Regions from separate parts of the Verrucosispora sp. NA02020 genome, predicted to be linked through region 2. Evidence: riboswitches for the same ligand, from Rfam matches in the RefSeq annotation. Region 2 holds a riboswitch; each other region holds the start of a gene.

Region 1 (7,700 bases), 3.6 Mb from region 2:
GCGCCGGCTACTACCCCTATCTCAACCTGGACGAGCACCACCTGCCGGGCCGGGCGCCCTACCAGCAGTGGCACCAGACCCACGACGTGCTGCTCAGCGGCGTCGACGACGACGAGGGCACCTTCACCGTCTACGGCTACACGGCGAACGGGTCGCTGCGGACCACCACCGTCGGGCAGGACGACGTCGCCCGCGCGTACGCGAGCCTGGACGAGGTGGAGAACGACTGCTTCCAGGTCTACTTCTACCGGTTGCGACCGGACGCCAGCTACCGGATGCGGTTGCACGTGGTGGGCGGCGCGTTCGAGGAGTACCTGTCCGGTGCCAATCCGAGCCGCCGGGTCGACATGCTCCAGGAGGAGTGGGAGCGGGCCTACGGCGTCGACTCCTACGTGCCGCTGCGCGGGTACCTGCGCGACTACCTCAACGGCGACGCCGCGTACGACATCCGGTACCTGCACGTGCTCTGGGAGCACAAGCGGCTGATGACGGAGCGGTTCCTCCGCCTGGCCGAACTCGCCCCGGCACTGGCACCGCTGGTGGACGACTGCCGTGCGATGCAGACCGACGCGGTGGCGTTGCGCAACGGGATGTTGTGGCACGAGCAGAAGGGACGGTCCTCCCGGTTCGTCGAGGAGGCCATGCCGCGCCTGGAGCGCGTCTTCGACACCGAGGTGCGGGTGCTGCGGCAGGCCGTGGAGGAGATCCGGCGTCATCCGACGCAGGAGCCGGCCACGGATCACCGGCCTGTCCATCAGGGCACGCCCACGGACGCGGGACGGGGTGGCGGGACGTGAGTGTGGACGCGGAGTGCGCGGTGCTCCTGCGGATGCCGACCCTGCGCCCGGACGACCACCTCCAGTTGCGGATCGTCGGCACCGGCACGCAGGACTTCCGGTACGACCAGCGCACCGGCGAGTGGACCGCCACGCTCGATCCGGCGGCGCATCCCGACGGTGTCGAGGTCGTCGTCGTCCTCGACGGCGACCCCCAGCTCGACGGGCCGCTGCACCTGAGCACCGCCGAACTGGCCGCCCCGGCCTGCCGCATCGACGGGCGGGTCCACTTCGCGCGGCACCAGGACGTCCTCGTCGGCGAGTCGCACGTCGCCCGGCACTTCTTCCCCGGCGATCCGGAGTCCACGCGGCGCTACGACGTCATCGTCGTCGGCTCCGGTGCCGGTGGCGGCACCCTGGCGTACCAGCTCGCCGAGACGCCGTGGCGGGGCGGTCGGCCACCGCGCGTCCTGCTGCTGGAGGCCGGTAGCTACCTGTTCGGGACGCACACCGGCAACCTGGCCCGCTACCAACCGGTCGGTCCCGACGTGTACCCCAACATCTTTCACCACTGGGGTGCGTTCGGGCGTCGGCGCTGGCGGGCCGCCGACGCCGAGAGCGCCAAGGCACGCATCGCGCAGGGCCTCAACCTCGGCGGCCGGACCCTGTTCTGGGGAGCCTCGGCACCCCGGATGCACCGGTGGGAGTTCCGCGACTGGCCGGAGACGGTCCGCGACGAGTTGTACGACGTCTGGTACGACCGCGCGGAGCAGCTGACCCGTGTCACTCCCCTGGTCCCGTCGTCGTACCAGACGATGGTCAAGGCGAAGCTGCGGGAGTTGCCCGCGTTGGCCGAGTTCCGGCACTTCGATCCCCCGATGGCGATCGAGTACTGCGGTCCGGTCCCCGGCGCGGTGCCGGCGGGTATCTGGTCGGCTGCCGAACTGCTGCTCAGCCGCGCGATGCAGGACGGCCGCTTCGGCAACCTGCGGGTCCACCTGAACCACGAGGTGGTCGGTGTCGAGCGGGCGGCGGGCGAGGTCACCGGGGTGGTGACGTACGACCACCTGGCCGGCCGGGACCGCACCTACCGACTGGCCGACGACGGCGTGGTGGTGCTGGCCGCCGGCACCGTCGGCACTGCCGCCGTCGCGCAGTCGTCCGGCCTCGCCGAGGACATCCCGCTGGTCGGACGCGGCATCACCGACCATCCCATCCACGTGGTGAAGTTCTGGATGCGGCAGGGCGGGGACTGGTACAGCCGGTTCGACTCCAGCAAGACCGTCTCCCGGCACCTCACCGACGCCGCCGACACCGACCCCGCCCACCCGTACAGCGTCACGCTGGACCTCGGCGCCAACCTGAACCAGTTCCGCTTCGTCAACGCGTTGGAGTTCACCGGCGCGAACCTGGCCACCGTCGACGGGAAGATGCCGGGCGAACTCGTGTTCATGGTCGAGGCGCCGCTGGTCGAGCAGAACGCCGTCACCCTGACCGAGACCCGGCCGGTGGGCGGGAAGCCCGCCGCGCTGCCCACCATCCGCATCCATCCCAGCCCGCGCGCCCACCAGGTCCAGGACGCCCTCGACACGATCACCGCCGATGTGGTGTCCGCCTTCGGAGGCGAGGTGTACGAGCAGCTCTGGGCTCCGCTCGGCGGGGTGTCGCACGAGGTCGGCACCATGCGGATGGGTCGCGACACGCCGGGCCGGGAGCGGCCGGGGGTGGTCGACGAGGACCTGCGCGTCGCCGGCCACCGCAACCTCTATGTCTGCGACCTGTCCGTCTTCCCGAACTCACCGGCGGCCAACCCGACGCTGACGTTGGCGGCGCTGGCCATGCGCCTCGCCGCCCACCTCAGCACCGGACGACTCACCGCCCCCGGGGCGTGTTGATCACCTGGCGTAGTCCGTGCAGGAGTCGGTCGACGTGCTCGGCGGTCGTGCCGATGCCGATGCTGGCCCGGATCGCGTACCCGTCGGTGGGGCGGCCGAGCCGCGTGGCCGCGTCGGCCAACAGCTTCCGGCTGAGCGGGTGGGCGCAGAACAAGCCGTCTCGTACGCCGATGCCGTGCTCGGCGGAGAGCCGGTGGGTGATGTCGGCTGCCCGCCGGTCGGCGACGGTGAAGCTGACGATGCCGACCCGGTCGTGGTCGGCGTCGAACGTGCGCAGTTCCGCCACCTGCGGCAGGGCGCCGAGGCCGTCGCGCAGTCGGGCCAGCAGCTCCTGCTCGTGGTGAGCGAGTACGTCCGGTGCGGCGGCGGAGATGGTGGCACAGGCGGCGGCGAGTGCCACCGCTCCCAGCAGGTTCGGCGTGCCGGCCTCGTGTCGGGCCGGGCCGGTCTGCCACTGCACCTCGGCGGGTTCGTCACCGACGTGCCTGGTGGCTCCACCGCCGGACAGGTACGGGTCGGCGGCGTCGAGCCAGTCGGCGCGGCCGGCCAGGACGCCCGCACCGAAGGGCGCGTACAGCTTGTGCCCGGAGAGCGCCAGGTAGTCGATACCGGCGGAGGCCATGGAGACCGGGCGGTGCGGGGCCAGTTGGGCGGCGTCGACGGCGATCCGCGCGCCGTGCCGATGGGCGATCTCCGCGATCTCGGCCGTCGGCCAGACCTCGCCGGTGACGTTGGAGGCGCCGGTCACCGCCACCAGCACCGGCCCCGCGTCGCCCAGGTCGGCCAGCGCCCGGGTCAGCCCGGAGGTCACCTCGGGCAGGTCGGCGGGCACCGGCAGGCGGTGCACGTTCGGCCAGGCGAGGAGGTTCGCGTGGTGTTCGCCGGCCCAGGTCACCACGGTGGTGTGCGGGGGCAGGGCCCGGGCGAGCAGGTTCATCGCGTCGGTGGTGTTCCGGGTGAAGATCACGTGGTCGTCCGGCCGGACGTCGAGGAAGTCCGCGACGGTCTCACGGGACTGCTCGTACGCCAGCGTGCACCGGCGCGACGCGAGGCCGGCGCCCCGGTGCACGCTGGCGTACCAGGGCAGCAGCTCGGTGACCGCGTCGGCGACCGGGACGAGGCAGGGTGCGGTGGCGGCGTAGTCGAGGTTGGCGTACGCGACGGTGGTGCCGTCGGAGAGACGGACCGAAAGGTCGACGCCGAGCACGGCAGGAGCGATCGTGGGCACACTCGTCCTCAGGTGACAGTGGACCCGTGCGGGTCCGCGCTTGCCTCCGGCGATCGCCGACGGCCTGGTCTCACCCGGAGGCACCCCACCGCGGATACGAGGGTTGCCGGTCAGCAGGCCGGGGCCTTTGCGCTGACACTCTTGACCGCTGCCGATGCTGCCACACGGGCGAGCCCGCCCGCCAGTGCCCGTCGGGCACCCGGCATGTCCCTGTTCGTACGACACGAGACAGCCCCTTGAGTCGTCCCGCCTGACCGGTCGGCTCGCTGTCGCGCCGGTCCGGGTGGCCGCTCGGGAACAGACGTGAATCCGACGCCCCGGGTGCGCGATTGCGCGGGCGCGCTTCACCACGCACAGTGACCACAGTCACCTGCCGCCGATCGGCTCGGAGCCCCTTCGCCGCTGCTCTGTCGGCCATGTGAACGCGGGTCGGCGCGGCATGTCGGTGATTCGACGGAACACTGTCCGGAAAGCGTCTCCACCACGCGGAATAGCACACTCCATGATGGACGGACCAGCGGTTCGACTGTCAGCTTTGCGAAACACTTTCGCGCTCTGATCTGCCCTACGGTGAACCGGCGTTACCGCAGCGACCACGCCGCAACCATTGGGGAACGCATCACCATGCGCATACTCGCCGTGCCCGTCAGGGTGGACGCCCTGTGGCTCGCCACCGACCGGACCGTGACCGGACCGACCGCCGACTTCACCCGCCTGCCGTACGTCGACGCCAGCACCGGCCGGGACGCCGACTTCGGTGAGCGCAACCTCAGCGACGCCATCCTGCCCGGGTCGTTCCAGCAGGACCTGCTGTTGCCGGCCGGCATCCACCTGCACTGGTCACTGCCGGACGCGCTGACCCGGTTGACGCACGGCGCCGCGACCGGCGGTGGTGCGCCCGCCGTCGACCTGCCCCGGGTGCCGAACCGGTGGCTGGTCACCCGGACCGCGCCGGGTGGGGCCCAGGACCGCTGGATGGTGGAGAGCGACGCGCTGGGCGACGTCGACCGGGGCGGGGTGACCTATCCGCTGCGGGCGGCCGATCCACGCGGCACCACCGGACGCCCGTGGCGGTATCTCGGCCGGAAGCTGCCGCTGTCGGCGTGGCCCGGTACGCCGACCGACCGGGTGGCCGCGCTCACCGCGCTCGGCTACGGCGAGCCGACCTTCGCCGCGTTCTATCCGAACTCGTCGAGCGTGTTCGGGTTGCACGACGACGGCTACGGGGCGGTGCCGCCGCCGAACGGCCTGCGCTACGACGTGGTCGGCTGGTATGCCGAGACGGCCGACGACGAACTGCTGGCGGTGGTGGCGACGGCGGCCGGGCCGAGCTGGCCGCAGACCATCGCCGACGAACTGGACTGGTCGGTGCCGGCCGACACCGGCGGCGACGCTCCGGCGCGGATGCTCTGCTTCGGTCGGCTGACCTTCGCCGCGACGGCGAAGCGGGCGCCGGTGCCCGGCCCGACGACCGACTCCGAGAGCGGGGTCTGGGTGGCGAACACCGCCACCGAGGCGCTCGCCGCGCACCTCGGCGCGGTGTTGCCCGGGGTGACCGAGACGCAGACCGAGGAGCTGCTGGAGGCGCTGACCGTCGCCGACGAGTTGGAGAGCGGCGTGTTGGACCTGCCGGCCCGGCTGGCTCAGGCCCGGCATGCCGCGTCGTTCGGCACGGTCGCCTCCGGGGTGGCCTGGACGGTCCGCCGGCAGGACGACCCGCTGGACGGCGGGGACGAGGGGGCGCCGGTCACGGTGCCGCAGCGCCAGGCCCGGGAACGGTTGGCGCTGCCGGGGAGCTTCGGCGACCTGCTGGTCGCGCTGAACGAGGCGCAGTCGGCGTACGACGCGGCGGCGGCCGAGGTCGCCGGGGCACGGCGGCGGATCTTCGCGGACTGGACCCGGTACCTGGTCTGTGCGTACCCGCCACCGGGTGCCCGGGAGGACTATCCGGACCCGGATCTCGTCGGCTGGTATCTGCGGCGGGAGGTGTCGGCGTTGTCCGCCCGGTTGGCAAGGCTGGGAAGTTGGCCGCCGGTGGACACCGGCACGAGTCTGGCGCACCGGTTGCAGGCCGCCCGGCAGGCCGCGCAGTCGGCGCTGGACACGGTCAACGCCACGGCGGCGGCGACCGCGCGGAGCCGGTTCGAGTTGCAACAGGTCCCGGGTACGCCGTACCAGGTGCCGAACGAACCGGTGGTGCTGCTCACCGGTGCGGCGGCCACCCCGTCGGACCGGTACGGCCGCGACGGCGCGGACCAGCCGGACGGGCTGCTGCCGTGCCTGGCGGTGGAGCTGGCCGTCTCCGAGGCCGACCTGCGGACCGCGACCGGGGTGACCCGCCTCGGTGACCTGCTCGCGGCACTGGCCACCAAGCTCGCCACCGGGCAACCGGAACATCCCGCGCTGCGGTCGTGGACGGGTCAGCCGTGGCATCCGGTGCTGCTGCACTGGGAGGTCGAGTTCTTCCCGGCGCGGGCGGGCAACAACCTGGACCCGTCCGGGCGGGACTTCGACCCGGCGTTCGTCACGACTAACTACGAGCTGCCCGACGGGGACCGGGAACTGCGCCCCCGGGCGGAGAAGGACGTGCTGGACACGGCGGCGAACGTCTACACCGGCAGCACGGTGTTGTCGGCGTCGGCGCGGCCGGTGCTCTCCACCCGGATCATGCGGTACCTGCGCGGGACACCGCTGGCCCGGGCGAACGACGAGCGGACGGCGGCGGGACTCGACCCGTGGACCGCCGACCAACTGGACGACGACCCGGGACCGCTACTGGACTGGTGCGCGGCGCAGCAGGACGACGCGCGGCTGGGCACGCTCGCGACGGCGTACCGGCATCTCGCCGCGCACGAGGGAAGCAACCTGGCGCAGAGCCTGGGTGGTTTCAACGACGCCCTGGTGATGCTGCAGATGGTGCGTCAGTTGCCGATCACCGACCCGTTGGGTTTTCCAGCCGGGCGGTCGCTGGCGGCGCTCGTGCAGCAGGCGGTGGCGGGTGAGGGGCGGCACGCGCCGGTGCCGCTGAGCGACTTCAACCCGGTCCGGGCGGGGGCGCTGCGGGTGCGGCGCTTGCGGATCGTGGACAGCTTCGGCATCGGGTACGACGTCGACACCGACAAGCCCCGGACCACCACCTGGTTGAGCATGCCGAACCGGCCGACCTGGGTGGCGATGCCGCCCCGGCTGGCGGTGCCGGCGCGGGTACGGCTGGACCTGCTCGACGCCGAGGCCGCCGGGCGAGCGCTGAGCGGGTTGCCGCAGTCCTCCCCGGTCTGCGGGTGGCTGCTGCCCGATCCGCTCGACGACGGGCTGCGGGTGTACGCGGCGGACGGGGACTGGCTCGGCACGCTCTACCTGACCGCCGACCCGGCCGCCCCACGGCAGGCGTGGTGGCAGTCCTCCCCGCAGGGGCCGGTCACCGAGGTCGGGTCGATCGGCAACGTGCGGCTGCGCGCGGTGGTGCAGCGGCTGCGTGGGCTGGGCGCCGACGGGCTGGCCGAGTTCGTGTCCCGGCTCGACGAGTCGCTGGACGCGGTCGAGCCCGAGGACCCGGGGCAGCATCGGGCGCGGGCGGTGCTGGTCGGTCGGCCGGTGGCGGTGGTCCGGCTGGCACTCGATCTGGAGGCGCCGGGGCTGCCCGTGATCCACCAGGACTGGAACGTCTTCCGGCAGGATCTGCGCCGCGTCGGTCGGGAGAGCAACGCGTACCCGTCCGTCCGGTTCCCGGTGCGGCTGGGCGAGCACGGGCGGCTGGGCGACGGCACGCTCGGCTTCTGGCGGGAGCAGCCGGACGGCACC
Region 2 (7,700 bases):
CCCTCCGTCTGGAGATGCTCGCCGACGCCCCGCTGGCCTTCCTGGAGACGATCGCGGAGGCCGCCGCCCGCCCGCACGCCGAGTACGCTGCCCGCGTCGCCCAGGTCTCGGCCGGCACCCACACCGCCCAGTTCGTGGCGGACCCCGGTGGCCGACTGGTCGGGCACGCAGGTGGCGTCGCCCATCCCACGGAACTCGCGGTCACCGTGGTCTACGCGGTCTACGTCACCCCGACGTGGCGCGGCACGGGCCTGCTCGCATCCCTGATCGACGCGGTCGGCGCCTGGTCACGGGAGTGCGGGCGGCAGGAGCTGATGCTCGAAGTCGTGGTGGGCAACGACCGTGCCTACCGCGCCTACCAGCGGATCGGCTTCGCCGACACCGGCGTACGGGTGCCGCACCCGACCGTCCCCGCCCTCCGCGAACTCCAGATGCGCCGCCGGGCGTAGTGGGGGCGGGGTGGGGATTTCCGGGCAGCCCACCCTGCTCCGGGCGGTCAGGCTTGATCCCGCCGCAGGGTGGGCTGCCCGGAAACCCGACGTGGTCCGGCTGATCGGGTGGGCCTGCCCTCGGATCGGACCGACCCACTCCCCTCGCCCTGCTCGGTAGCGACGGTCGCGGGCTGGCCAGGGTGTCCGGCGGATGCGGCGGGTGCCAGGTCTCCCGCGCCGCCTTTGCTCTGCTTCAACCCACGCAACGAACAGGGCGATTCGTTCCTCCTGGCAAATGCCGCACTGGCAAAGCTATGACAATTGACCAGAACCGGTGCGTTCTCCCGAAAGTATTGCGTGGAGTGAAGCAGAGCAAAGGCGGCAAGGCGCAGTACCGCCGCCCACCGTCCGCCTCCGCACCGCACCGCACCGCACCGCACCGCCCAAGCTCAACTCAGCTCAACTCAGCTCATGCTCCAACGGTGACCCAGCAGGGTTCCGGGGCAGCCTGACCCGCGCAGGGATCAAGCCTGACCGCCCGGAGCGGGTCAGGCTGCCCCGGAACCCCCACCGTGAGAAGACCCGACCCCCCCCACCGTGAGCAGCAGACCTAGGCGTGCCGCCGACTCTGCACGATGCGGAAACGGTTGGCGACGTACGCCCCGTCGGTGAGGGCCGAGTTGGCCGCCGCGTTCGCCCCGCTGCCGTGGAAGTCGGAGAACGCCGCCGACTGGTTCACGAAGACGCCTCCGGTGAGGTTGCCGGACAGGTGCACTCCGACCTCGATCGCGGCGTTCTCGGCGGCGTCCAGCACCGCCTCGTCGGTGGAGTAGACGGCTGCCGTGAGCGCGCCCTTCTCCCCCACGGTCGCCCGGAGGATGTCCAGGCTGTGCGTGGTGGAGTCGGTGGCGATGGCGAAGGAGATGGGTCCGAACCACTCCCGCGAGTAGGTCGCGGTGTCGCCGGCGTCCAGCTTGACGACGGTGGGCGTACGGACCACCGCGTCCGGGAACGACGGGTGCGTGACGGTACGCGACTCCAGCACCGGCGTACCGACCTTGGTGACCTCGTCGAGGCGGTCCAGGACGCCGTCGTTGACGATGGCGCCGGTCAGCTCGACCCCACGCGCCGGGTCGGCGGTGAGCTTGCCGACGGCGGCGGCGATCCCGGCGGCCACCTCGTCGAAGCTCTTGTGTCCCTGGTCGGTGTCGATGCCGTCGCGGGGAATGAGGATGTTCTGCGAGGTGGTGCACATCTGGCCGCTGTAGAGCGTCAGGGTGAACCCGAGGTTGCGGCACATGCCGGCGAAGTCGTCGGTGGAGTCGACCACCACCGTGTTGAGTCCGGCCTTCTCGGTGTAGACCGCCGCCTGGCGGGCGTTGGCCTCCAGCCAGTCGCCGTACTCGGTGGAACCGGTGAAGTCCACGATCTTGACGGCCGGGTGCAGGGCCAGGGTCGAGGCCAGCTTCTCGCCGGGCGCCTCCGGGGCGAGCAGGACCAGGTTCGGGTCGAAACCGGCCTCGGCGAGCACCTGCCGGGCGTAGCGCACCGTCACGGCCAGCGGGAGTACGGCGCGCGGGTGCGGCTTGACGACCACCGGGTTGCCGGTGACCAGCGACGCGAACAAGCCCGGGTAGGAGTTCCAGGTCGGGAACGTGTTGCAGCCGATGACCAGGGCGACTCCTCGCGGCACCACATGGAACGTCTTGGTCATCCGCAGCGGGTCGCCCTTACCGGCGGCCTTCTCCCAGGCGGCGGTCCCCGGGTGGCGGGTCATCTCCGCGTACGCGTAGGCGACGGCCTCCAGCGCCCGGTCGAGCGCGTGCGCGCCGCCGGCCTGGAAGGCCATCACGAATGCCTGCCCGCTGGTGAACTGCACCGCGTTGGCCAGTTCGAAGACGTTCTTGTGCAGCCGGTCGAGGATCTCCAGGCAGACCCCGACCCGCGCCTGCGGACCGGCGTCCCGCCACGCGGGCAGCGCCGTGGACGCGGCGGCGACGAGCTGTTCGGCGGTGGCGTGCGGGTAGCGGACGTCCAGCGGGACGCCGAAGGGGCTGGTCTCGGTGGCGACCTGGTCGCCGTCGCCCGGCTGGTCGAGCGGGAAGCCTCCACCCAGGTACGCCTCGAATGCGGCCTTGCCGTCGGCGGCTGCGGTCTCGCCGTACACCCGGGGGCTGGGTGATTCCGGGTAGGCGGACCAGTACCCGCGCTCCGTGATCGCGGTCAGCGCGCGGTCGAGGGTCTCGGCGTGCCTGTCGTACAGGGGGTGCGGGGTCTCCGTCATGCCCGCCATCATGCAACAGGAAGCCCCGCGATCAGTAGGGGCGTGTCACAGCTCAGACGTCGAGTTGCCAGTTGCTCCAGCGATCCATCACCCGGAAACCGAGCTGCTCGTTGATCGTGATCATGTGATCGTTGCTGTCAGCGTTGAAGGTGTCGATCACCTGGATCGCGGGTTCGTGGGCGAGCAGGTGACGAAGGTTCTCGATCTTCGTGAGCAGGCCGAGGCGGCGGCCCCGGTGCTCCGGGTCGACGATGGTGATCTGTTGGAAGGCGTGCCAGTCGGCGGTCGGTGACATGTCGAGCAGGGTCCAGGCGACCAGCCGACCGGACTCCTGATGCCGTACGCCCGCGTGGTAGCGCCGCTTGCCGCGCGCTTCGAGCGCCCGCTCGGTGCCGCGTACCCGCTCCGCGTCGACCTGCTCGGGCTCCCATGCCAGGTCACCCATGGGCGCGTCGGCCAGCAGCCGCCCGTCCAGGTACGCGACGTCGGCGATCAGATCGTCCGGCGTACCCCCGCGCCAGAACAGCACCTCGTAGCCGGTGGCCCGGGATCGTGCGTCGGCCAGCAGCGCGTCCAGGGCGGCCTGGTCCAGTTCGGCGACGTGCAGTCGCCGTCGTACGTCGGCCAGGGCGTCGACCGCGCCGACGGTGGCGGCGAACCGGGCGGCCGGGGCGGGGTGGTCGGGATCGTCGCGCAGGTGCGCCCGGCTCAACGCACTGACCCGTTTCCGCCCGCGCTCGCGCAGTACGCGCAGGCCGCGCTCGAACAGCGCCCGACCGACCCCCCGGCTGCGATGGTCCGGGTGCACGACCAACTCGCCGGAGGCGTTCTCGGTGTTGTCGAGTTGCGGCAGGTCGAGCAGCAGGTAGCCGGCCGGGGTGCCGTCGACGTGGGCCAGCAGGGCGAGGGTCTCGGTGCCCGGCATCGGCTGGTGGAACAGCGAGGTGAACCGCTGCCGACTGAACGGGGGGTAGTCCGGCAGGTCGGTCGCGGTGTAGTCGGCACCGATCCGGTACGCCTGTTCGATGGCCGACTCGTCGTCGGGACCGAAGGAGGTGATGGTGATGGCCATCTCCGCAGCCTGCGGGACGACCGACGAAGGGGCCAGCGATTATTCGCCGGCCCCTTCGGAAAGCTTGGTCGGGAGGGACGATCGCACAACGCCTCCGGCGCTGGGTCGTAAAGACTGAAAGTCTACGGCGAAACGCCCTCCCGCACGAAGCATCTTGCGCCGCCCGGTTCCTGCCGTCAAGTACTCGACGGCGTGTTTTCCGCACTCACCGCTAAAAGCCCGTTACCCGGCGGATCGGTCGGCGTGCAACATGCCACTCGGGCGACGGGCTCGCGGTGTGTCTCAGCCGAGCAGGCCGGCGTCGCGGGCGGCCCGCAGCGACGGCTTGATCCGGTGGGTCGGCCCGACCTCGCCCGCGACCGCGTCGAGCGTCTTGAGCCCCTCACCGGTGTTGTAGACCACCGTCTCCGCGGTCGGGTCCAGCTTTCCGGACTCGACCAGCTTGCGCAGCACCGCGACGGTCACCCCGCCCGCCGTCTCGGCGAAGACCCCGGTGGTACGCGCCAGCAGCCGCACGGCGGCACGGATCTCGTCGTCGTCGGCGTAGTCCATCCAGCCGCCGGTCCGGCGTACCGCCTCCAGGGCGTACAGACCGGCCGCCGGGTCGCCGATGTTGAGCGACTTGGCGATCCCGGTCGGCTTGACCGGGGTGATGGTGTCACCGCCGCCGTGCAGGGCGGTGGCGATCGGGTTGCATCCGGCCGACTGGGCGCCGAAGACCTTCCACCCGCCGGCCGGCACCTCGACCAGGCCGATCTCGACCAGTTCGCTGAACGCCTTGTCGACCTTGGTGAGCAGCTCACCGGAGGCCATCGGGATGACCACCTGGGCCGGGATCCGCCAGCCGAGCTGCTCGGCGACCTCGTAGCCGAGCGTCTTGGAGCCCTCCGCGTAGTACGGCCGGACGTTGACGTTGACGAAGGCGGTGTCCTCGAACTCGTCGGTCTCCACCAGCTCGCCGCAGAGCCGGTTCACGTCGTCGTACGAACCGTCGATGGCGACCAGCTCGCCGCCGTAGACGGCGGTGGTCACGACCTTGCCCTGCTCCAGGTCGCTGGGGATGAACACCACCGACGGGGTGCCGGCGCGGGCCGCGTGGGCGGCGACGGAGTTGGCCAGGTTGCCGGTGGAGGCGCAGGCGAACCGGGCGAAGCCGAGCGCCCGGGCGGCGGTCAGCGCGACCGAGACGACCCGGTCCTTGAACGAGTGGGTGGGGTTGGCGCTGTCGTCCTTGATCCAGAGCGGGCCGGTGATGCCCAGCTCGGCGGCGAGCTGGTCGGCGGCGACCAGCGGCGTGAAACCGGGGTCCAGGGTGACCCGGGTGGCCGGGTCCTGGCCGGCGGGGAGCAGCGCCGCGTAGCGCCAGATGTTCTGCGGGCCCGCCTCGATCTGCTCACGGGTCACGGTGGCGAGGGCCGCCGGGTCGTAGTCGACCTCCAGCGGGCCGAAACACTCGTAACAGGCGTGCTGCGCGGCCAACGGGTAGCGGGCGGAACAGGCGCGGCAGACCAGGGCGCGGGCGGGGCTGGCGGTGGTGTCGATCCCGGTAGGGGCGAGCGTCGACGTCATGTCCGAGTCCTCTCATCTTCCCCCACATCGCACCCTGCGGCGGGGACGGAATTGGCACCTGCCCCACGGGACGCTCAGCGATGAGCGCGCGGGGTGGTTGCCGGGGCGTCTTCGGGCCGTATCCCTCAGCCCCTCTGGATGAGGTATTCAGTTGTGCCGCCGAGTCTAGGCAATCCCGCCGCGCTCGTCAGCGTTCGATCTCAGCCTGTGAGCGATTCCTCACCGCCGCCACCACCCGCGCAAGCGCGTCGACCCTGGATCGGGCAGCCCCGGCAGCGCCGGGGTGACCTGGTCCAGGGTCGCGCACGAGCGTCGGTCGGTCACCGCACCGGCCGGGTCAGGCCGGTACGGACCTGCGTTCGGCCGCCTTCAGGTCCAGTGCGGCACCGTTGCGCTGGCGCAGCAGGTTGTCCAGCGCCCAGCTACCCGGGCCGAGCACCGCGATCAGCAGGAACGACCAGCAGAACAGCACCGACAGCTCGCCGTGGTTGCGCAGCGGCAGCAGCGCCTCGGGCTGGTGGACGACGAAGTAGGCGTAGGCCATCGAGCCCGACGCCACCAGTGCCGCCGGTCGGGTGAAGAGACCGAGGAGCACGAGGGCACCGCAGACGGCCTGGATCAGCGCGGCCCACCAGCCCGGCCAGGTGCCGAGCGGGACGGGTTCACCGCTCCCCCGGGCACCGCCGAAGACGCCGAACAGAGACGACAACCCGTGGCAGAGAAACAGCAGGCCGATGACCATGCGGAACAGGGACAGGGCCGGCCCGCCGAACCGGTCAGTACGCATTCCGAAACCTCCATTGTGGATGGACGAGGGCAACCAGAATGCGGGACTGATAAATATTTGTCGATGCAATCTCTTCCTTTGGGAACGCTCCCACATCGATGGTAGCGACTGAAACTCCCGAGGGAACCCCCCTCGGCGAAGATCATTTCGATCACCCTCCGTAACGACTCCCTGTACACCCTGGACATCTGACGGCAACAAGTCGCGGTCATCCGATCCGGGGCCGCGCGCCCACCCGGGTCCGGAAGCGGCCACCGTCGTCCCACCAGCCGGTACGCGGGGCGGTCCCCGACCGACCGGGAGGCCGTCCCGAAGCGCCCACCTCGCCACCCCGACTGCCCGCCGAACGATCGAGGACCGTGATGCGACGATGGGCCGATGCGAGAAATCCACGGGGGATCGATGCCGGATACGACCACGAGACGCGGCGACGGAGGCCGGGCCTACCGGCGTCCTCGGCTCGTCGCGCTGCTGACCGCCTTCGCGCTGCTCGCCGGCTGCGCACCGACCGACGCGTCCGGCAACGTCCCGGGTGACGGACCGACGGAGCAGGCCGACCCGGCCACGAGCCCGACCACGGCCGGCCCGGACGCGCCGGAGGTCTGTCCCGAATCGGGGGTACGGATCCGCTACCTCGGCGTCAGCGCGGCCATGGGGCTCCGGGCGATGGGCGTGGAGCTGGTCAACTGCGGCGACCGCCCGTACAAGCTGCGCGGCTATCCGGCGCTGCGTCTGTTCGACGGCGAGGGGGCACCGATCACCGTCCGGGTGGTCGAGGGGGCGGCCGGAATCGCCTCGGGCTTCGACGACCCACCCCGGCCGCTGGTGCTGGCACCGGGCGCCACGGCCGGAGCGGCCGTGATCTGGCGCAACCTGGTCGACGATCCGACCGTGGTCGCCACCGACGCCGCGCGGGTGGAGATCGCGGCGGCCAAGGGGCAGCCGGGGCAGGAACTCGACATGGAGGGGCCGATCGACCTCGGCAACACCGACCGGATCGGAGTCAGCGCCTGGAAGAAGCGGACGGGCCCGACGCCGACGCCCACCGAGTCGGCGGACGACGGCGTCGACGCCGCACTCAGCTGGTGATGTCCTTGCGGGTGAAGCGCCAGAAGGCGAGCCCCCAGAAGAGGGTGGCGTAGCAGATCGCCGAGACGGCGCCCCGGACGATGTCGTCGGTCTGCACCGGCGTGGAGAGCAACCCCAGCCAGGCGGTGCTGTAGTGGGTCGGCAGGAACGACCGGATCGCGCCGAGCGCGGTGATCTGGTCCAGGATGCTGGAGAGGATCCACAGCAGCACCGCACCACCCACCGCGCCCAGCGCGGCATCGGTGACCACCGAGAGCAGGAACGCCAGACCGGCGACGACCAGCAGGACGACCGCCAGGTAGCCGAGCACCGCGAGCAGGCGGAGCAAACCCTCGCCGGGTTCGAGCTGTGCGGCGACCGTGCTGCGCAGCGGCGACCAGCCGTACCGCAGGGTGCCGATCAGCAGGGCCGTACCGGCGAGCAGCACCAGCGCGAACGCCGAGTAGGCGAGCGCCACCAGCAGCTTCA
Region 3 (7,700 bases), 2.2 Mb from region 2:
TCCCTGGTCGTTCGGAAGTCGACGCTCGAAGTGGTGCCGACCGGGTCGGCCGTCCGCAGCACCGGCAGCACCCACCGTTCCCGCCGGCCGCCCTGCCAGGTGATCGACTGCCAGACCTTCTCTACCGCCTCGGCCTCCCGAAGCAGGATCAGACCAACTGCCTGGTCGTCCCGGACGTCGACGCATCGACGGAGCCACTGTTGAGCGATCTCCAGCACCTGCGGGAAATACCACGGCCGCAGGTCGCCGTCTCCGGTGCGCAACTTGCGCCTCAGTACTTCACTGGCTAGTCGGTAGACGACGAACTGTCCACGGAGGCGCTTCAACCGTTCGAGATCGTGCACATCCTCCTCGCCGACCTGTCCCGCCACCATGGTCTTCGTCGGTAGGTCCTGTCGAGACAAGACCATCTTGAGGTCGGGATCTCTGAAATCGCCGACCAGCGGCGCGTCGGGTATCTCCAGGTGGTATCCGACCACCCGCGGGAAGGTGATCTCAAGCTTCGCCGCGTCGCGGTCCGGCTCGGCCCGCACATTGCGGACCGGCTTCATCGGCAGTTCCCGGCTCACCGCCACCGTGGGGATGAACTGGAACGGAACGCCGTAGACATCCGCATACTCGGGAGTGAACATGCCGTTCTCATCGGCGACGTATGAGCGTCGCCGCAGGCCCCGGCCGACCACCTGCTCGCAGAGCAGTTGCGTGCCGAAGGCCCGCACTCCCAGGATGTGGGTGACCGTGTTGGCGTCCCAGCCCTCCGTCAGCATGGAGACGCTGACGACACACCGCACCGGCTCACCGAGCTTTCCCGGTTTGCCGACGGTGTTCATCACCTCCCGCATCAGTTCCGCGTCGCCGATGTCGTCGGCGCTCCGGCCGGGGAAGCGCTCGGCGTACTCCTGTTTGAACTCCGCGATCTCTCGTGCTGCGGTACGGCGGAACTCCGGTGACAGGCTGCCGGACTCGAACTCCGCAGCGTCGACCAGGATCGTTTGTTGCCGGTGCAGCCACTGCCCGTCCGCCACATTGCTGAACAGGGGTAGCTGTCCGGCGGTCGGCAGCAGATGTCCGGCCTGCTCACGGTCGTAGCCGCCAATCCACTCATAGACGGCCTTCGAGATTGTCGTGTTGCTGCAGACGACGATGAAGACGGGTGGCGGTTGCCCGTGGGCGGCAGCCTCCGACTTCTCCCACGCCTCGAACGCTGACACGTAGGAGCCATAGAGACTGTGCAGGGCGGCGGTCAACGCGCCAGGCAGATCCGCTGCGGTGAAGTCCTGGTGGGATCGGCGTCCGCCCTTGGGCAGGGCGTCGCGGATCTCCTGCCAGAGATTCAGGTAGGTCACGCGGTTGGCGACCCGGTCGTCGTCGACCGGTACCCGGGGGATCTTGACGATGCCGGCCTCGATGGCGTCGATCAGCGAGAAGTCGCTGACCACCCAGGGAAAGAGCGTGCCCTCCCGGTAGCCGGATCCGGCCAGGAAGAAGGGGGTCGCAGAGAGGTCGTACACCCTCTTGATGCCGACCTTGGCGCGGACCGCTTCCAGGCCGCTGAACCATATGCGGGCCTCCTCGGCCCGGTCGGCGGCCTCTTTGCGCTCGTCGCCGCGCAGATCCTCGACGGTGTCGGCGTCCGGCTCTGGCTCACCGGCACGTCCCCGGTAGCAGTGGTGTGCCTCGTCGTTGAAGACAACGATCTCCGACGATCCGCCGAGTTCGCGCAGCACCCGGGTGACCATCTGGGCCGGGGTCTCCCGGAACGGGTCGGGTCGACCGGGTGCCACCAGTGCCTTGGTGTTTCCGGTCGCGTTGCGGCCGAAGCGGGTTTCGCGGAGCTGGAAGGCGTGGAAATTGGTGATCACCAGCTTTGCCTGGCCGAGGTCGTCGGCGAACTCGGCCGGCACCAGATCACGCTCGCGGTAGTAGTTGCCCGGATCCTCGGGCAGCAGGACCCGCAGCCGGTCGCGGATGGTGAGGCCGGGGGTCACCACGAGGAACCGTTTCGCGAAGGTCCTGTCGTACGGCGCATGGACCTTGTTGATCGTCTGCCACGCGATCAACATGGCCATCACCACGGTCTTGCCGGTGCCGGTCGCCATCTTGAGGGCGGCTCGTGGCAGACCGTTGTTGTGCTCAGCGTTGTGCGCGTCCAGATCGTTGTTGATCCAACTTCCCTGCCACTTGGTCGCTCCCTCGGCAAGGAAGATCGCCGTCTCGACCGCCTCACGCTGGCAGAACAGGATTTTGTTGTCCCGCTCCGGATCGCTCCAGTACTCCAGCAGGCGGCGGGTCACCGGGGTGACGTTCGGCCAGCCCGCCGTCCGCCACGCGTCGACCCGTTCCCGGACATCATTGACCTGCTTGTTGGGCTTGATGTCGTCTTCGGTGAAGACCTGCAACTCAAGCTGCTGTCCCCGCTTGCGAGGTCGCGGCACCGGGATGAAGAAGCTCGACGGCCGCCGCTGCTCCTCGACCCGGTCGGTGATGCCGTCCCGGTCGAAGGCGAAGTGGCGGGTGGGGCGGCCGTATGGCGAGTTGATGATCGGGTTGTCGATGACCCGGTCGCTCAACGCTGACCTCCCGGTTGAGTTGGATGTTGCAGATTCGAGCGACAGCCTATACCGGCCGTGAGATATCGAGGCTGAGGAGCCTGTTGTGGCGTTCCGAAGGCGGTTGACGCTACGCGGTGCGTATCCTCGCGTACCGGAGGGTGATATTGGATGTGCCTTCGTTCGCCTCAGAGAACCTGGGACAGGAAGCGGCGTAGGCGCGGGTGCTCGGCCGACTCGAAGATCGCGGCCGGCTCGCCGGCCTCCAGCACCACTCCGGCGTCCATGAACGCGACGGTGTCGGCGACCTCGCGCGCGAAACCCATCTCGTGAGTCACCACCACCATGGTCATGCCCTGCGACGAGAGGTCCGCCATCAGCGACAGCACGCCCTTGACCAGCTCCGGGTCGAGCGCCGAGGTGGCCTCGTCGAAGAGCATCACCTGCGGCTGCATGGCCAGCGCCCGGGCGATGGCCACCCGCTGCTGCTGCCCGCCGGAGAGGTGCGCCGGCCGGGCGTCGGCCTTCGCCGCCAGCCCCACCCGGTCCAGGTGGGTACGCGCCACCGCCACCGCCTCGTCCTCGCCGAGCTTGCGGATGCGCCGTAGCGCGACGGTGATGTTGCGCAGCACGCTCATGTGCGGGAAGAGGTTGAACTGCTGGAACACCATGCCGACCCGCTGCCGCAGGGCGTCCGGGTCGTCGCGCAGCACGCTGCGCCCGTCCAGCAGCACGTCACCCTTGTCCGGTTCGAGGAGCCGGTTGACGGTCCGCAGGAGCGTCGACTTACCGGACCCGGAGGGGCCGATCACGCAGGCGGTCGCGCCGCGTGCGACGTCCAGGTCCACCCCGCGCAGCACCTGGTGAGGGCCGAAGGCCAGGTGTACGTCGCGCAGGCTCAGGCTGACCGAGGTGCTCATCGTTGGTTGCCTCCGGCGGCGCCGGGCAGCGCCAGGTCGAGGTCGTCCGGGTCGTCACCGGCCGGTCCGGTCGCCGGGCGGCCGTGCCGCAGCCGCCGGTCGATCCAGTTGACGACGTGCGTCAGCGGCACGGTCAGGGTCAGATAGAAGAGCCCGGCGAGCAGCAGCGCCGACTGGTTGCCGGTGTTGGCCGCGTAGTCCTGCCCGATCCGGAACAGCTCCCGCTGGCTGGCCAGCAGACCGAGGAAGTAGACCAGGCTGGAGTCCTTGATCAGGGCGATGAGCTGGTTGACCCAGGCCGGCAGGACCCGCCGGACACCCTGCGGGATCACCACCACCCGCATCGCCTCCCACCAGGAGAAACCGAGCGCGCGGGCGGCCTCCACCTGGGTGGCCTCCACCGACTGGATGCCGGAGCGGAAGATCTCCCCGATGTACGCCGACGCGATCAGCGACAGCGCCAGGATGCCCAGCGGGTACGGGTTGGGTCCCCACACCTGCATGCCCAACGGCGCCAGACCGACCCCGATCAGCAGGATCGTCGCCGCCGCCGGCAGACCGCGGAACACGTCGGTGTAGACCCGGGCCGGCCACCGCAACCAGCGGGTACGCGAGATGCCCGCGACGGCCAGCACGATGCCCATGGCGGAGCCGAGCAGGGCGGCGGTGACCGCCAGGATCAGCGTGTTCGGCAACCCGACGGTGATCATGTCGGGCAGCGCCTCGCGCATCGACTCCCAGTCGAAGAACGTCTCCCACAGGGTGCGCAACGGATCCACGGTCGACCTCCGCCCTACTCGCTCGTCGTCCTACCTCAGGAGGCGGCCGGCGCCGACACCTCGCCGCTGCCCGGGGTGAAGTCGGCCGGGATCGGCCGGCCCGGGTAGTACTGCTCCTGGAGGCGGGTCCAGGTGCCGTCGGCGATGACCTCGTCCAGGGCCCGGTTCAGCGCCTCGCGCAGCGTGTCGTTGCCCTTGGCGACCGCGTACGCGGTGGGTGCCGGGCTGAGTTCCTTCGCCGCGACCGTGATCCTGCCGCCGCTGTCGGCGGCGGTCTTCTCGCCGATCTCGGCCGGGGCGATCCAGGCGTCGGCGGTGCCCGCCTTGAGCTGGTTGATCGCGCCGTTGTAGTCCGGCACCCGCACCGGGTCGAGGCCACGCCCGGTGGCGTAGTCGTCCTGGACGGTGCCCTGCACGACGACCACCCGCTTGCCCGACAGCTCGTCGAAGCTCGCCAGCGTCGAACCGGCGGGCACGTCGAGGCCGAAGTATCCGAAGTCGTAGCCGTTGCCGAAGTCGACCGTCTTCTTCCGCGCCTCGGTGATCGTGATCGAGGAGCTGCCGACGTCGAACTTGCGGTTGTTGACCTGGGCGAGCAGACCGGAGAAGTCGGTGCCGACGAACTCGACCCGCAGCCCGAGCTTGTCGGCGGCGGCGACCAGCAGGTCGTTGTCGAACCCGGTGAACTCGCCGTCCTTGAGGTACACGTTCGGCGGTGCGTCGGTCAGCGTGCCGGCCCGCAGCACCCCCGGCTGGAGCAGGTTGTACGGGTTCTCGGCGGGGTCACCGTCCGCGCCGCAGGCGGTGAGGGTGACGGCGGCGAGCACGGCGGTGACGCCGACGGCGGCGGCCCGGGTGAGGGCAGGAAGGAATCGCACAGGTGTCTCCTGATGAGCGGCGGCGGGCACGCACGTGCCACACCGACGGTCCGCCGTGGGACGGACCGCGAAGGATGGGAACGAACGGGGTGGTCGTCCGACCGGGTGGGGTCGACGGCCGGGTGGCGACGCGGTCAGCTACACGCGGCGCTGCACACCCGCATCATGTCGACGTGCCGACGCCGGGTCAGGTGCCGGCAGGCAACCGGTCGATCGGGGTACGCCATGGCTCTCCTCAAGGTCGTGATGACCTGGGACACCAGGCCACGCTTGCACCGGAGATCGCTCCGATGCCTGGTCCTCACCCGGGGCACCCCTGCGCGGACGAGGGTTGCCGGCCAGCGAGCCGGGGCTTGACGCTGACGCTCTTGACCTGCCGCCGAGGCTAGCAGCCCGTGACGGGGCAGCGTCCACCCGTTATGACCACGCTCACGCGGGGTGTTGCCCGCTGCCCGCGTGATCCCTTACGGTCTGCTCAGCGGTGGGCGGTGCGGTCCGCATCCGACCCGACACCGCCGGTGGTCCGTCACGCGGACCGGGGAGGTGGAAACCCCGGGCCCCGCGCACGTGGCGGTCGGGACCGGCGGGCGAACCCCGACCGGCGGTCGGCGCGTCGAGGCGCCGGGCCGACGGTGTCCGGGGCGCGGAACCCACCGGGAGCACCCCGTGTATCTCACCCCTCACGAGCAGGACCGCCTGCTCGTCCACGTGGCGGCGGACGTCGCCCGACGCCGCCGCGAGCGCGGCCTGCGTCTCAACTACCCGGAAGCCGTCGCGGTGCTCACCGCCTTCCTCCTCGAAGGTGCCCGCGACGGGGCGTCCGTGGTCGACCTGATGGCCTCCGGCCGCACCGTCCTGAGCCGGGACGACGTGCAGGACGGCATCCCCGAGCTGCTGAGGGAGGTGCAGGTGGAGGCGACGTTCCCGGACGGCACCAAGCTGGTGACGGTGCACCACCCGATCCCGTGATCCCCGGGGAGATCCTGCCGGCGGCGCGGCCGGTGGAGATCAACGCCGGACGTCCGGTGACCACGCTGCTCGTGGTGAACACCGGTGACCGGCCGGTGCAGGTCGGGTCGCACTACCACTTCGCCGAGGCCAACCCGGCCCTGGACTTCGACCGGTCCGCTGCCTGGGGGCAGCGTCTCGCCGTACCGGCCGGCACGTCCGTGCGGTTCGAACCGGGCGTGAGCCGCACCGTGGACCTGGTGCCGCTGCGCGGCGCGCGGATCGTCCCCGGCCTGCGCGGCGAGTGCGCCGGCCCGCTGGACCCGGCCCCGACGACGGCGGTGCCCGACGACGGCGCGCAGCGGAGCGGAGCGACGGCATGAGCATGGTGGAGCGGGAGCGCTACGTGGCGCTCTACGGGCCGAGTACGGGCGACCGGATCCGGCTGGCCGACACGAACCTGCTGATCGAGGTCGAGCACGACCACTGTGCCGGCGGCGACGAGGCGGTCTTCGGCGGCGGCAAGGTGATCCGCGAGTCGATGGGGCAGTCCCGGGCCACCCGGGCGGAGGGGGCCCTGGACACCGTCATCACCGGCGCGGTGGTCCTCGACCACTGGGGCGTGGTCAAGGCGGACGTGGGGATCCGCGACGGGCGGATCGTCGCGCTGGGCCGGGCGGGCAACCCGGACACCATGGACGGTGTGCACCCGGAGCTGGTGATCGGACCGGCGACCGAGGTGATCGCCGGCAACGGCCGGATCCTCACCGCCGGGGCGGTCGACACCCACGTGCACTTCATCTGCCCGCAGATCGTCACCGAGGCGCTGGCCGGTGGGGTCACCACCCTGGTCGGCGGCGGCACCGGACCGGCCGAGGGGACCCGGGCCACCACCGTCACGCCGAACGCCTGGCACCTGGCCCGGATGCACGAGGCGCTGGACGCGTTCCCGGTCAACGTGCTGCTGCTCGGCAAGGGCAACACGGTCTCCGCCGAGGCGCTCTGGGAACAGCTGCGGGCCGGTGCCGGCGGCTTCAAGCTGCACGAGGACTGGGGCACCACCCCGGCGGCGATCGACGCGTGCCTGCGGGTGGCGGACGCCTCGGGCGTGCAGGTCTCCATCCACACCGACACCCTCAACGAGGCCGGGTTCGTCGCGGACACCCTGCGGGCGATCGGCGGCCGGGCGATCCACTCGTACCACACCGAGGGGGCCGGGGGCGGGCACGCGCCGGACATCATCACCGTCGCCGGGGAACCGAACGTGCTGCCCTCGTCGACCAACCCGACCCGTCCGTACACCCGCAACACCCTGGCCGAACACCTCGACATGCTGATGGTCTGCCACCACCTCAACCCGGCGGTGCCGGAGGACCTGGCGTTCGCCGAGAGCCGGATCCGACCGTCCACGATGGCCGCCGAGGACCTGCTGCACGACCTGGGCGCGATCTCGATCATCGGCTCCGACTCGCAGGCGATGGGCCGGGTCGGCGAGGTCGTGCTGCGGACCTGGCAGAGCGCGCACGTGATGAAGGCGCGGGTGGGGGCGTTGCCCGGTGACGGTGCCGCCGACAACCACCGGGCCCGGCGGTACGTGGCGAAGTACACCATCTGCGCGGCCATGGC

The links. A riboswitch is a leader RNA that binds a small molecule or an ion and turns the genes downstream of it on or off. The one in region 2 is predicted to bind S-adenosylmethionine.
Region 1: linked by a shared signal. The riboswitch ahead of HUT12_RS13475 (aminotransferase class V-fold PLP-dependent enzyme) and the one ahead of thrC (threonine synthase) in region 2 are both predicted to bind S-adenosylmethionine.
Region 3: linked by a shared signal. The riboswitch ahead of HUT12_RS19380 (ABC transporter substrate-binding protein) and the one ahead of thrC (threonine synthase) in region 2 are both predicted to bind S-adenosylmethionine.

Annotation. Positions count from the first base shown of each region.
Region 1 covers NZ_CP054923.1:3,083,931-3,091,630, forward strand. The annotation lists gene HUT12_RS13465 (hypothetical protein) at 1-797, shown strand, start outside; gene HUT12_RS13470 (GMC oxidoreductase) at 794-2,671, shown strand; gene HUT12_RS13475 (aminotransferase class V-fold PLP-dependent enzyme) at 2,649-3,878, opposite strand; SAM riboswitch class IV at 3,931-4,046, opposite strand; gene HUT12_RS13480 (hypothetical protein) at 4,539-7,700, shown strand, end outside.
Region 2 covers NZ_CP054923.1:6,676,558-6,684,257, forward strand. The annotation lists gene HUT12_RS29860 (GNAT family N-acetyltransferase) at 1-449, shown strand, start outside; gene paaN (phenylacetic acid degradation protein PaaN) at 1,042-2,715, opposite strand; gene HUT12_RS29870 (GNAT family N-acetyltransferase) at 2,768-3,787, opposite strand; gene thrC (threonine synthase) at 4,070-5,356, opposite strand; SAM riboswitch class I at 5,366-5,501, opposite strand; gene HUT12_RS29880 (DoxX family protein) at 5,694-6,143, opposite strand; gene HUT12_RS29885 (DUF4232 domain-containing protein) at 6,546-7,232, shown strand; gene HUT12_RS29890 (ABC transporter permease) at 7,222-7,700, opposite strand, start outside.
Region 3 covers NZ_CP054923.1:4,451,840-4,459,539, reverse strand. The annotation lists gene HUT12_RS19395 (BPTD_3080 family restriction endonuclease) at 1-2,570, opposite strand, end outside; gene HUT12_RS19390 (amino acid ABC transporter ATP-binding protein) at 2,738-3,469, opposite strand; gene HUT12_RS19385 (amino acid ABC transporter permease) at 3,466-4,248, opposite strand; gene HUT12_RS19380 (ABC transporter substrate-binding protein) at 4,284-5,126, opposite strand; SAM riboswitch class IV at 5,388-5,500, opposite strand; gene HUT12_RS19375 (urease subunit gamma) at 5,793-6,095, shown strand; gene HUT12_RS19370 (urease subunit beta) at 6,092-6,457, shown strand; gene HUT12_RS19365 (urease subunit alpha) at 6,454-7,700, shown strand, end outside.